One region of the Devosia sp. Z11_6 genome, then DNA from elsewhere that is predicted to be linked to it. Evidence: predicted binding sites of a transcription regulator. Region 1 holds the regulator's gene; each other region holds the start of a gene.
What was found. The regulator LexA, encoded in region 1, represses DNA repair genes until DNA is damaged. The targets are predictions, from matches to a motif close to TGTTCNNNNTGTGTTCNG.
Positions count from the first base shown of each region.

Region 2: ssb (single-stranded DNA-binding protein) is a predicted target of LexA. The motif match lies at 2,551-2,568, and genes of this name have one in related genera.
Region 3: AC3YMN_RS08500 (ImuA family protein) is a predicted target of LexA. The motif match lies at 2,671-2,688, and genes of this name have one in related genera.

Region 1 is NZ_JBYUNQ010000003.1:127,949-132,360, reverse strand. It holds gene AC3YMN_RS10000 (IlvD/Edd family dehydratase) at 1-516, shown strand, start outside; gene AC3YMN_RS09995 (NUDIX hydrolase) at 1,201-1,509, opposite strand; gene lexA (transcriptional repressor LexA) at 1,608-2,321, opposite strand; gene AC3YMN_RS09985 (molybdopterin molybdotransferase MoeA) at 2,430-3,632, opposite strand; gene moaC (cyclic pyranopterin monophosphate synthase MoaC) at 3,629-4,111, opposite strand; gene trpC (indole-3-glycerol phosphate synthase TrpC) at 4,108-4,412, opposite strand, start outside.
Region 2 is NZ_JBYUNQ010000004.1:431,503-435,914, forward strand. It holds gene uvrA (excinuclease ABC subunit UvrA) at 1-2,265, opposite strand, end outside; gene ssb (single-stranded DNA-binding protein) at 2,726-3,226, shown strand; gene AC3YMN_RS14360 (hypothetical protein) at 3,509-4,216, shown strand; gene bsh (choloylglycine hydrolase) at 4,279-4,412, shown strand, end outside.
Region 3 is NZ_JBYUNQ010000002.1:666,733-671,144, reverse strand. It holds gene AC3YMN_RS08510 (error-prone DNA polymerase) at 1-292, opposite strand, end outside; gene AC3YMN_RS08505 (Y-family DNA polymerase) at 289-1,959, opposite strand; gene AC3YMN_RS08500 (ImuA family protein) at 1,844-2,650, opposite strand; gene AC3YMN_RS08495 (tellurite resistance TerB family protein) at 2,851-3,291, shown strand; gene AC3YMN_RS08490 (hypothetical protein) at 3,293-3,805, opposite strand; gene AC3YMN_RS08485 (universal stress protein) at 3,932-4,384, shown strand.

The DNA.
Region 1 (4,412 bases):
GGTCCTGAGGACTATCACCACCGGATCGATGATCCCTCCCTCGATATCGACGAGCACACGCTGCTGTTCATGCGCGGCGCGGGCCCGATCGGCTATCCGGGGGCGGCTGAAGTCGTCAATATGCGGCCCCCTGCCTACCTCATCAAGAAGGGCGTCCACGCGCTGGCCTGTATCGGCGACGGGCGCCAATCCGGCACGTCGGGCTCGCCCTCGATCCTCAACGCTTCGCCTGAAGCGGCAGCGGGCGGCAACCTGGCCATCCTACGCACGGGTGACCGGGTGCGTATCGACCTCAACAATGGCACCGCCGATATCCTGATCTCGGACGCCGAGATTGCGACGCGCCGGCAAGAACTGGCGGAAGCGGGCGGCTACAAGTACCCCGCGCACCAGACGCCCTGGCAGGAAATCCAGCGCGGGCTGGTCGACCAGCTTGGCAATGGCGCCGTACTCAAGCCAGCAGTGGCTTACCAGCGCATTGCCCAGACCTATGGCGTGCCGCGCGACAACCACTAGGGCTTGAGCCCCAACGACTTCGAGATCCCCGCTTCGGCGGGGATTTTTGTTTCCAAGGCACGGCGAAACTCCGGTCGGCACGAGGCCTCCGGTTGGGAGCGGCGTTGGCGAGGCATTGCCTCAAAAAACGTTGCGCAAAACGGAAGCTCCGCCTCGCCAACAGCGACTGGGTGCCGATGCCCGCTCCCTCCTGCGGCGCATGCCAGATTCCGCGGATGTTGAACTAAACCCTGGCGGGCACCGCTGCCTGCGCCACATCAGGGTTCCGATGGCCAGTGCAGCTGCCATCGCGATTCTTCACCCAAGACCACCGGACGATAGAGGTCCACGGCTCTTGCGGACACCGGCCGGATCGCGGCGACCCACGATCCTCCAGCCTCCACGCACCAACCACTCGTCATGATCTCGCTTGGGTGCGCGGATGAGGAGACTATGCGGGCGATCGGCGGGGGCGGGGATAAGTTATTGTCGGGGGGCATGGGGCTTGAGCGGATTGCACGCTGGAGGTGGCCAGCCGGGTCTAACGTCACTCGCGGAGGAGGGGACTGAACCCCCACCCCGGCCCTCCCCTCAAGGGGGAGGGTGAAGGAGGGGGCACAAAGGCGCTGGTCTGGTGCGGCTCATGAGGACTATTGGGCGTCAACGAGCTCCGTTGAAGACGCTTGTTCCTGGCCAACTCAGGGCTCAGGCGTGGCGACCTATATGGGCGAGGGCGCGCTGAAACATGGGGTGCCATTCGGGTCCGGGTTGGCGCTCGAGTGGCCACCAGAAGAACTCGAACCAATGACCAACATCATCTTGCGTAAAGTAACACCAGTGTTCGGGGACGGGAGCGGCGGCACTCACCACAACGAAGTGCCAAAGCTGTTGCTCTGCAATGGAATTGCTGGATGGCAGCGTGCGCAAAGCCTCTGCCTGGAGGCCTGACTCCTCTGCGAGTTCGCGCAGAGCACCGACTTCCATCGGCTCGGAGCCTTCCCGCGTTCCTTTCACCAGCTGCAAGCCAGCCAAAGGATGCCTGAACGCCAAGCACTGGCGTTCTTGCGCCACCACCCGCAGCAGAACGGGACAGAGTTTTTCGACCCTCGGGGTCAATATTTACGCAGCAGGCCCACGAGGCGGCCCTGAACCTTGACGCGGTCGGGCGGGAAGATGCGGGTTTCGTAGGCGGGATTGGCCGCTTCAAGCGCGATGGTGTTGCCCTTGCGGCGCAGCCGCTTGAGGGTGGCTTCCTCGTCATCCACCAGCGCAACGATGATCTCGCCGGTCCCGGCAACATCCTGGCGACGAATCAGCACAGTGTCGCCATCGAAAATGCCCGCATCGATCATCGAATCGCCGCGCACTTCCAGAGCATAGTGCTCGCCCGGGCCAAGCATCTCGGGCGGCACCGAGATCGTGTGGGAGTGGCTCTGGATGGCCTCGATGGGGGTACCGGCGGCGATCCGGCCCATGACCGGGACCGCGACGGGGCGCACATAATCATCGCTCCAGCCCGAGCGTGGCGGCGGAGCGGCAACACGGCCCAGATTGCCTTCGATGACGCTGGGCTCGAAGCGGGCCTTGCGGCCGCCGAGCGCGGGGTTCATCGAATCGGGGAGTTTGAGCACTTCCAGTGCCCGCGCGCGATTGGGCAGGCGGCGGATGAAGCCGCGCTCCTCAAGCGCCGTGATCAGGCGGTGAATGCCCGACTTGGAGGCCAGATCCAACGCGTCCTTCATCTCGTCAAACGAAGGGGGAATGCCGCTTTCCTTCATCCGCTCATGGATGAACATCAGCAGTTCATGTTGCTTGCGCGTCAGCATCGGAGCCCTTCAATCGCAGAATCGGAACAAAGACTGAACGAGCATAGGTGTTCCAGTTATGTTCTGCAATAACGCTCAAGGGCGCAGGAGAAAATTCTTTGGCTCTGCTTAGAACCCGTCCAGCGGAATGGCCGCAGCTAGGGTGCCGGCGGGTTGTCCGGGATCGTACTCCGGCTGCACCAGCAGCATATCGGCACGGGCCAGCGAGGAGGTATGACCGCTATCGGTTTCGCTGATCGGGAGCAAGCCCGCACCTTGGCTTGAATGCACCATTTGGGCACGCATGAAGTGGCGCCGGGCGGTATTGGGCGGCGTGGGCGCAAGAAGCGGCAGGTGCCAGCGGGCGGGTTCGGCGACGCCGAGCCAGCGGCGGAGCGCCGGCTTGATGAAGACGGCGGCGGTCACCATGGCCGAAACCGGATTGCCAGGCAGGCCAAACACCAGGGTTTTGGCCATTGTGCCGAACATAAGCGGCTTGCCCGGGCGCATATTGATGCGCCAGAAATCGAGCTGGACGCCGAGACTCAGCAGGATTTCCTGCACGATGTCATGGTCGCCAACACTGGCGCCGCCCGTGGTGATGACGAAATCGGGCGCTTCGGCAAAGATGGCGGCGAGGCGCTCGGCAAGCGCCGCGCGGTTGTCGGGAGCGATGCCGTAGTCGCGGATCTCGGCGGCGTAAGGCGCAAGCAGCGGCCGCAAACCAAAGCTGTTGGAGGCGACGATCTGGCCCGGTCCGAGCGTGGCGCCGGGCAGCACCAGTTCGTCCCCGGTGGCAAGGAGCGCTATGCGCGGCTGCACGGCGACGGGCAGCGTCGCGCAATTAGCGGCGGCCGCGACGGCCAGTTGCATGGGAGTGAGGCGAGAGCCTCTCGGAATCAGCTCTTGGCCTTGGCGGAAATCGTCGCCAAGCGGGCGAATGCTACGCCCGATGGGAGGCTGGGCGGCAAAGCTGACGCGGTCGCCGGTGCGGGTCGCTTCCTCCTGCATGATCACGGCATCCGCGCGGGGGGGCACGGGCGCCCCGGTAAAAATGCGCACGCAGGTGCCCGGGGCGACTTCCGCGCCAAAACCGGCGCCGGCTTGGGCGGTACCCACGACCGCAAGGCTCGCGCCCGGCACGATATCGGCGGCGCGCACGGCATAGCCGTCCATAGCGCTGGCAGGGAAGGGCGGCTGGTCATGACGGGCAAGCAGGGGCTCGGTCAACACCCGGCCGGCGGCAGCTTCCAGCGGCACCGACTCGGTGCGGGCGGGCGGCACGCGGGCGAAAATGGCCGTGAGGGCGTCTTCAACCGGGAGCAGGCTCATGGCGCCCGCTGAAAATCGCCGGACTTGCCGCCCGATTTCTCGAGCAGGCAGATCGCGGAGATAACCATCTCGCGGTCAATGCCCTTGGCCATGTCATAAAGCGTGAGCGCGGCGGTGGAGGCCGCCACGAGGGCTTCCATTTCCACCCCGGTCTGGCCGGTGGTTTCGGCAGTCGCAAGAATGGTGATGGCGCCGGGCTCGCGCGCCTCCATCTCGACGCTGACCTTGGTGAGCGGGATGGGGTGGCAAAGAGGGATGAGCTCGGCGGTCTTTTTGGCTGCCATGATGCCCGCGACGCGCGCGACGGCCAGGGCGTCGCCCTTCTTGAGGGCGCCACCCATGATGGCGGCAATGGTTTCGGGCCGACCGCTGATCACCGCCTGGGCGAGGGCGCGGCGGCGGGTGACTGCCTTGTCGCCGATATCAACGATATGGGCTTCCCCGCGCTCGTTGAGATGGGTCAGCTGCGGCTCGCTCATGGATGGGCGGCCTGGAGAGTACCCTGCAGGAGGGCGCGGGTGGCGGCGACCACATCGGCCTGGCGCATCAGCGATTCGCCGACAAGGAAGGTGCCGATGCCGGCGGTGCGGTCGAGATGCTGCAGGTGTTCGTGGCCGTTGATGCCGCTTTCGCTGACCAGCACCTTGCCCGCGGGCACGCCGCCAGCAAGGTTGACCGAGGTATCGAGTCGGGTCTCGAACGTGCGCAGATTGCGGTTGTTGATGCCGATGAACTCGGCGTCGAGCGCCAGCGCCCGGTCGAGCTCGAGCTGGTCGTGCA
Region 2 (4,412 bases), on a different contig from region 1:
CTCACACTTCTCGCAGCGCCCGCCCTTGACGTTGAACGAGAACCGCCCCGGCCCATAGCCGCGCGTCTTGGCTTCGGGCAGGCCGGCAAACCATTCGCGCAGCGGCGTGAACGCGCCGGTATAGGTCGCCGGATTGGAGCGCGGCGTGCGCCCGATGGGGGACTGGTCGATGTCGATAACCTTGTCGAGATGCTCGAGCCCGGTCAGCGATTTGTGCGGCGCCGGCATTACCCGTGCCCCGTTAAGGCGCCGCGCGATAGCGGTATACATGGTGTCGATCATCAGGGTCGACTTGCCGCCGCCCGACACCCCGGTAATGGCCACGAACATGCCGAGCGGCACATCCACATCCACATCCTTGAGGTTGTTGCCAGTGGCGCCGCGCACCGAAAGATACTTGCCGGTCTTGCCCTCGCGGCGCTCGGCCGGAATGGCAATGCCCATCCGGCCCGACAGATACTTGCCGGTGAGGCTGTCCTCATGCGCCAGGATCTGGTCGGGCGTGCCTTCTGCCACGATATGGCCGCCATGCACCCCGGCACCCGGGCCGATATCGACCACATAGTCGGCCGTCAGGATTGCATCCTCGTCATGCTCCACGACAATGACGGTATTGCCGAGGTCGCGCAGCCGCCGCAGCGTATCGAGCAGGCGCGCATTATCGCGCTGATGCAGCCCGATCGAGGGCTCGTCGAGCACATACAGCACGCCCGTCAGCCCCGAGCCGATCTGGCTGGCAAGGCGAATGCGCTGCGATTCCCCACCCGACAGCGTCCCTGAATTGCGCGACATGCTGAGGTAATCGAGCCCCACATCGATCAGGAAGGTCAGCCGGTCCCGGATTTCCTTGAGAATGCGCTCGCCGATCTGCTTCTGGCTCGGGGTCAGCTGCCCCATCAGCCCGGCAAACCACTCGTCCGAGGCGCGGATCGACATTTCGGTGACCTGCCCGATATGGAGCCCCGCAATCTTTACCGCGAGCGTTTCGGGCTTGAGCCGATACCCGTTGCAGGCCACGCATGGCGCCTGCGACATGTATTTCTCGATCTCCTCGCGCATCCCCGCGCTTTCGGTTTCCTTATAGCGCCGCTCGAGATTGCCGATCACCCCTTCAAAGGGCTTGGTGGTCTTGTATTGCCGCAAGCCGTCGTCATAAACGAACTCGATTGCCGTCCGTCCGGTGCCATAGAGCACCGCCTGCCGCACCTCGTCGGGCAGGTCGGCCCAGGCGGTCCCGGTCGAGGCGCCGAAATGCTTGACCACCGCGCTCAGCGTTTGCAGGTAATAGGGCGCCGAAGTCTTGGCCCAGGGCAGCACCGCCCCGTCGCGCAGGCTCAGGCTTGAATCGGGCACGACCTGGCCCGGATCGATCTTCTGCTCGGTCCCCAGCCCGTCGCACACCGGGCAGGCACCAAATGGATTGTTGAACGAAAACAGCCGCGGCTCGATCTCGGCAATGGTGAAGCCGGACACCGGGCAGGCGAACTTTTCCGAAAAGGTGATCTGGCGCGGCTTGCCGCTCTCATCGGTTTCGTCGGCCAGTTCCACCAACGCAATGCCGTCGGCGAGCTTGAGCGCCGTTTCAAAGCTTTCCGCCAAGCGCCCGCTGAGGTCGGGGCCCACGACCACCCGGTCGATCACCGCCTCGATATCGTGCTTGAACTTCTTGTCGAGGGTAGGGGCATCCTCGAGCTCGAAATATTCGCCGTCGATCTTGACGCGCTGGAAGCCCTTGCGCCCCAGCTCCGCCAGTTCCTTCTTGAACTCCCCCTTGCGCCCGCGCGCAATCGGCGCCAGCAGATAAAGCCGCGTGCCCTCGGGCAGCTCCAGCACCCGGTCCACCATTTGCGACACGGTCTGGGATTCGATCGGCAGCCCCGTGGCGGGCGAATAAGGAATGCCTACGCGAGCAAACAGCAGGCGCAGGTAATCGTAGATTTCCGTGACCGTGCCCACCGTCGAGCGCGGATTGCGCGAGGTGGTTTTCTGTTCGATGGAAATTGCGGGGGACAGCCCCTCGATATGCTCCACATCGGGCTTTTGCATCATTTCGAGAAACTGCCGCGCATAAGCGGACAGCGACTCCACATAGCGCCGCTGCCCCTCGGCATAGATCGTATCGAACGCCAGCGAGGACTTCCCCGAGCCGGACAGGCCCGTCATCACGATCAGGCTGTCGCGCGGCAGCCGGACATCGATGCCCTTGAGATTGTGTTCGCGCGCGCCGCGCACCACGATTTCACGATTAAGGCTGGGATTGGGCATCACGATCCATGTTCATAAAGGCTGCGCCAGACAGGTGTCGGCATATAACGGCCGGACGGTCGGCGGGAACTCACAAATAGGGGCGCACCACCGGGCAGGCAAGGCAAAGGGTCGGCATGGCGGCCTTGCACCCGCTGTCAACGCGCCCAACAAAGCCCCGGGGTCAGGCGCTCACCCCTTTGGAGCCACTCCATCCCGCAGGGCTGCTGACACAGCGTGTCAGTAGCGACCCCATCGCGCACCTCCCGAGCGGCCCCTTCGGCCGTCCTTGACTCACCCTGCGCTGAGAACATAAGATGAACGAAGTTAAAGGGCAATCCCCATCTACTGGGGTCCAGCGGTCAGGCGCAGCCGGCACAAACCGGTTCAAAACGCCAAAAAAGGCTGAGCGGCTGCGGTTTTGGGCGTTAAGTAGAACCCAAGCGGGCCGCAGGCCAAGCAAAGCGAAACGGAGCATGTCATGGCAGGCAGCGTCAACAAGGTCATTCTGGTAGGCAATCTGGGCAACGACCCCGAAGTGCGCAATCTTCCCAGCGGCGGCAAGGTGGTCAATCTGTCCATCGCCACCTCGGAAAACTGGAAAGACAAGAACACCGGCGAGCGGCGCGAAAAGACCGAATGGCACCGGGTGGTGATCTTTTCGGAAGGTCTGGCGCGTGTGGCCGAAAGTTACCTCAAAAAGGGCTCCAAGGTTTACATCGAAGGCCAACTCCAAACCCGCAAATGGCAGGACCAGAGCGGGCAGGACAAATACTCCACCGAGATTGTGCTGCAGGGCTTCAACTCCAACCTGACGCTGCTCGACGGCCGCGGCGAGGGTGAAGGGGCAGGGGGCGGCGAGCCCGGCGGCTTCCGCGGCGCCCGCCAGTCCGACAATGGGGGTGGTGGCGGCGGCCGCCGTCCATCCCCGAGCGCCCCGGCCTTTGAGTCCGGCGGCATGGACGACGACATCCCGTTCTGAGGCTCGACGTCTCCATAAAACCAGGAAAGTGGGTCGCTTCGGCGGCCCATTTTTTTTGCCGTAAAGCCTTTCCGGCTTCAAAGGCATGAAGCGACAGCGCGGCCCTGGGAAAAAGCCCCATTATTGACTTTGCTCAATTTGCGGCACCCGCGACGGGCTAGTTTCACGGTGAAATGAGGCGTGCATGCCCGCACCATCCAAGAGTCGCCCAGACTTTGGCGCGGTGGCACCGAGCTGCCGATCTCTGATTGCACGCAAGAGCCCTGACCGGAAGGAACCACCATGTTGACGTCCAAGGCATCTGCAGCTCTGCTCGTGACCGTCCTTGCGGGCTCGCTGGCCCTGTCCCCGCTGGCGGTGGGGCAGAACAATGCCACCCCCGCCACCACGCAAGCCGCGCCTGAGGAGCCTGATGAAGCGCACCGCGCCATCCGCTGGGCGCAAGCCCATTTGCAGGAGATGGATGCCGCCATCACCGTTCTGGAGCAAAACACCGAACAACTCGCGGGCGACGCGCGCACCAAGGCCGAAGCGGAACTCGACAAGCTGCGCGCCGTGCGGGAGGAATATCAGCGCTCCCTCGAGGAGGCGCTGGCCACCACGGACGCCAGGACCCGCGAGGAAACCGAGCGGCTGGGCAGTGCGCTCGCCACCCATTGGGACGACTTCGAGACCGATCTGGCCGCCTATTATGACGCCGCCACGGCTGATCACGACCTTCGCCGCGCCGTATTCATCGCGCGGGCCGAGGCGCAGGAAGCCGCCTTCAGGCAGGAAATCGAGGACCTCGACCAATCGGTCGCCAATGCGGCTGCAGGCGCCAAGGCCGGGCTCGACGCGCGCAAGGCAGCGTTGGAAGCCCGGCTGCAGGAAAGTCGCGAACAACTCGACCGGCTGGGCGCCGCGACCGACGCTTCCTGGCAGCAATTCGTCGATGGCCTGCACAATGCCCGCACGGCATTCCAGGCCGAGTTTGAGAAAAACCAGTAAGCCTTTGATCTATTTACAGGCACTGCAGGCCCGTCGCGGTCGGCAGAACGGGAGATCGGCAGATGTGCACCGGCGCCAACTACACCACCAAAGACCATTATTTCGGCCGCAATCTCGATCTGGAGTTCTCCTACAACGAGACGGTCACGGTCACGCCGCGCAACTTCCCCTTCGAGTTCCGCAGAATGCCCAGGCT
Region 3 (4,412 bases), on a different contig from region 1:
GCGTGCCGTCGCTGAACACCAGCCGCACGCCCACGAGATAACGAAAGCCGGGCGCCTGCGGCCCCATGTCTCGCGCCACCATGTAGCCGCGCACCACGCCGGCAAAGCTGTTGCGATCGCATAGCCCGAGCCCGGTCATGCCATAGTGAATGGCGGCCGAAACCAGCTCTTCGGGGTGCGAACCGCTGCGCAGAAACGAGAAATTGCTGGTGCTCACCAGTTCCGAAAATTGCGGCGCCGGCGGCTGCTCCCGCCCGCGCCCGGAACGGGGAAATGACAGCACCTCATTCATGAAAAGAACCCGTGCAAATACCAGGAGGGCCCCGCGGCGCCGCCATAAAAGCCCTGCCGATAGAGCCAGAACCGGCGCCCACCATCATCCTCGGCAATGAAATAATCGCGCGTTTGCGCTTCGGGATCAAAGCGCGCCAATTGGGGCAGATAGGGCTGAGCCTGCCCCGGCTTGCTCCCCTGTCCCTGCGGTGGCACCAATTGCAGGCGCTGGCCGCTGCGCCACCATTCGGCCGCCAGGCGCTCGGGCCCCGAGGTCTTGATGAACTGGTACCCAACCCGCCGCCAGATCATGCCGGCGGGAGGACCATCGGGCACCTGTGCGGCGGTGATGGTGATGGGCTCGGGCACCGGCAGGAGCCGCAGAGGCCGCGCCCGGCCGGGATCGGGCAGCGCTTCGGGATCGTCAGGGGTGCGGGCGATCACCGGTTCGAGCCGCACGGCCCGCTCGGGAATATGGGTATTGCTGAATTTGGTGCGCAGCACCGCCAGCGCCCCCAGGCGGCTGGCCATGCGGTCATAAAGCCGGTCCAGATCCTGTGCCCCATCGGCAGCGGCAAAGGCGCCCACCTGCACGGCATCGAGCGGGGACACTGAGCTGGCAGCAAGCCGGATCGCATCAATGCCGAACCCCGCATCGTAATCTCCGCCCAGCCGCTCGGAGCGATGGGCGAACAAACGCGCAATATGGGCAGGGTCGCGCGTGGCCCGGGCGGCATTGACCGACAGGCACATCACCTTGTGGTCCACCCGATAGAGGAACAGATGAAAGCTTTGCGCGCCCAGCCCTTCGCTTTCGAGCCGCAATCCGATCTGCACCGCCAGGTCATGGGCGCACATCAGCACATCGTCCATCAAGCCGATCGGATCGGCAAAGCGCCGCTCGGCATAGCGTTCGGCCAGGGGCAGGCGGGGTACGGGACGTTCTTCGAGTGCGCCATAGGCCTGGTCGAGCCGGGTCAGCAGCGACAAACCGAACCGAGCCTGCAGGGCCTTGCGCTCGCGCGTCCGCACCTGTCCCACCTGCTTGAGCCCCATTGCATTGAGCCCGGCAATCTGGATCGGGCTGAGGCGAAGCGCGGCGACCGGCAGATGCGCCAAGACCCGCTCGGTATCGGCCGCAGCCACCACCTGGTTGGCGGCAAAATGGGCGACAGCCCAGGCCGCGCCCACAGTGGAGGCCACCGCTCCCTGGACCCGGTAGCCCAGAACCGCCAGCCGCTTGAGCAGGGTTGCAAGCATCGCTTCCTCGCCGCCGAACAGATGCGATACTCCGGTGATATCGAGCACCAGATCGCCAAAGGCGCTTATATCGGGCAGCACCGCGACCAGCGGACTGGCATTGGAATGCCAATCGGCAAAATCGGCAAAGGCGGCTTCCAGGAGCGGCCGGTCGATAGGCAGCGTGTGCAGATTGGGCACCAGCGCGCGCGCATCGGCCAGGTTCTGGCCCGGGCTGAGCCCGGCCGCCGCCGCTTCCCGATCCACCGCTGCCAGCCGCATGCCCCCCTTGATGCGCTCAAACAGCGCCAGGGGTGACTGCAGCCGCCGATCAGCCCGCTTGAGATAGTCGGTCGCCCAATCGGGCAGGTAAAGTGCCAGGAAGCGGCGTGCTCCCCGTTGTTCCATCCACACCGGGGCGGGCTGCTTGCTCTGCTCGAAAGCCATTTTCTGTCCACTCCAGGATCCATTCGCCGCCATGGCTTTGCCCAAGCGCGCCCTTTTCCAGCCGGGCGCTCCAGCGGCTCGCCCCTGGGGCACGGGCATCAAAGGGGGTGGGGGCGCTCAAAACCGGCGCCACATGCCAGCGCAACTGCGCGGCGCTCGATTCGCGCCAGCGCCCATAGCGCAGCAGAAACACCGATGCCCCGCCGCTTTGGGCGCGCATGCTGAGGCGCCGGCTGGCGGTGAAATCGAGGATCTTGGGCTGGCCCGCCACGTCGGCGACCACGGCCGCAACCGCCCCGCAGCCCAGCGCTTCTTCAGCTGCCCACAGCAATTCGGCGATATTGGCCGGGCGGATCAGCACCAGGTCCTTGGCATCAAAGCCAAAAAACTGCAGCCCCCTGCCATAGGGCAGGCCCATTTCCTGGGCATCGGCCGTCATCTGCAGATAAACCACTGCTTGGCGGGTGCCCCCCAGCAATCCCCGCGCCTGCCCCAGCGCAAACCCCAGCACAGCGCCGCCATTGCGCCGTTCATCGGCGAACACTTCATGCACCACCCCCGGGCCAGCCAGGGGAAAGCCGCCCGCCATCGCTCCCGGTGCCGCCGTTTCGGCCAAGGCCGGGCGGCGTTCGAGATCGGCAATACGGGTGCGCAGCGCCGCAAGGCGCGTTTGGCGGTCAAGGTCGCTCATGGGGCTTTCGGTTCTTGGTTCAGAACAAAACAAGAACACTACGGACCGGGTTCCGGAGTCAAGCCGAGTCTTTTTGCGAGGTTGGGGAAAAGGTTAACCTTTGCCATCCACCGCCCTCGCAATGAAGGATGGAACGCTAACCGCGCCTTAGCGCTTTCCTCTTACCGCCGAAAGGCCAGATGCCGGCAGAGGTTTTTTGCATGTTCGACGCCCTTACTCGCTTGTTTGCAAAACCAGAAACGGCAATGGACGAGCATGATCCGCAACTGGCGGCAGCAGCCCTCCTGGTGCATCTGGCATCGGTAGACGGGCAGATGAAGCCCGAAGAGCAGCAGGCCATCAAGACTGCGCTGATGAGCCACTACCAACTCGATGAAGCGGCTGTGGATAAACTGGTGCGGCAAGGCGCCATGCGCGATGCCGAGGCGGTGGATTTCTACCGCTTTACCTCGGCCTTAACCGCGCTGGAGCTCGAGGATCGCATCGCCATCATCCGCATGATGTGGGAAGTGGTGTTTGCCGATGGCAAGAATCACGAACTTGAGGACAACATGGTCTGGCGCATCGCCGAGCTGATCGGCGTACCTTCGCGCGAACGCACCGTGCTGCGCAACCAGATCGGCAAATCCCGATCCTCTTGAGCTACCAGGCCTTGAAGGTGCCGATGGTTTTGGCTTCATCAAGCGCACAATCGAACTCGCCAGCCTGGTCGGCGGCGGCACGCGCCAACTCGTTGGCATCGGGATTAGCCAAGGCGTCCACATAGGCGATGTGACAGGAATTGCCTTCGGCAATCTGGCTAACCACCAGGATCTCGTTGCTGTCTTCGCCCGTTTCGGCATCGGCAGTGTGGTAGCGCACGATGGTCGCGATAGGCAGCCAGCGGCCTGAGGCGTTGGACAGCCGCCATTCCAGCTTGGGGCCGAGGCGGTTGAAGGGCGGCAGGGTTTGGGCGCCGTTCTCGTTGTTGTCGCCAAAGCCATAGGCCAGGGAAAAGCGCAGGTCCCCTTCCATGACCTTGAGCGGAAAGCCTTTATAGCCGGGGCAGGCCCAGCTGGCGCCGAAATCGTCGGCGTCAAGCACGAGGCACTCGTTCAGATCCAGATCGGTATAGGCGCTGTTGAAACCCGATTGGGCCAGGGCGGGGGTCGCCAAGGCACTGGCCCCCCATGCCGCACCGAGGCAAAATAGCCCTGCCATTCTGATCGAGATCAAATTCGCCACCTTTGTGTTTCTGCTACAAAACCGTTGCAAGCCATTCCATCACAGGGAGAAACGCCGATGTTCAACAACATCCTCATCGCCACCGACGGCTCCGAACTGGGCGACAAGGCCCTCGCTGCGGCGCTCAACCTAGGCAAGGGCAGTGGCGGAAAGGTGACCGTTTTGACCGTGACGGATCCGGTGACGACCATGGTTGGGGGCACGGGTGGATTTGGCCAGATCGATGCGGGGCCGCTGATCACCCAGCTCGAGGATGGCTATCGCGAACGTGCCGGCAAGGTACTGGCGGCGGCGCAGGGGCAGGCGCAAGCCCTTGGAATGGCTGCGGAAACGCTGCACCTGCCCGACCATCTAGCGGCTGACGGCATCATCGAAACGGCCGAGCAGCAGGGAAGTGATCTGATCGTGATGGGCTCGCATGGGCGGCGGGGACTAGGGCGATTATTGCTGGGCAGCCAGGCGGCCGAGGTGCTGGCGCGCGCCAAAGTGCCGGTTTTGGTGGTCAAATAAGCCACTAAAGGCAAGAGGCTTGCTTTTG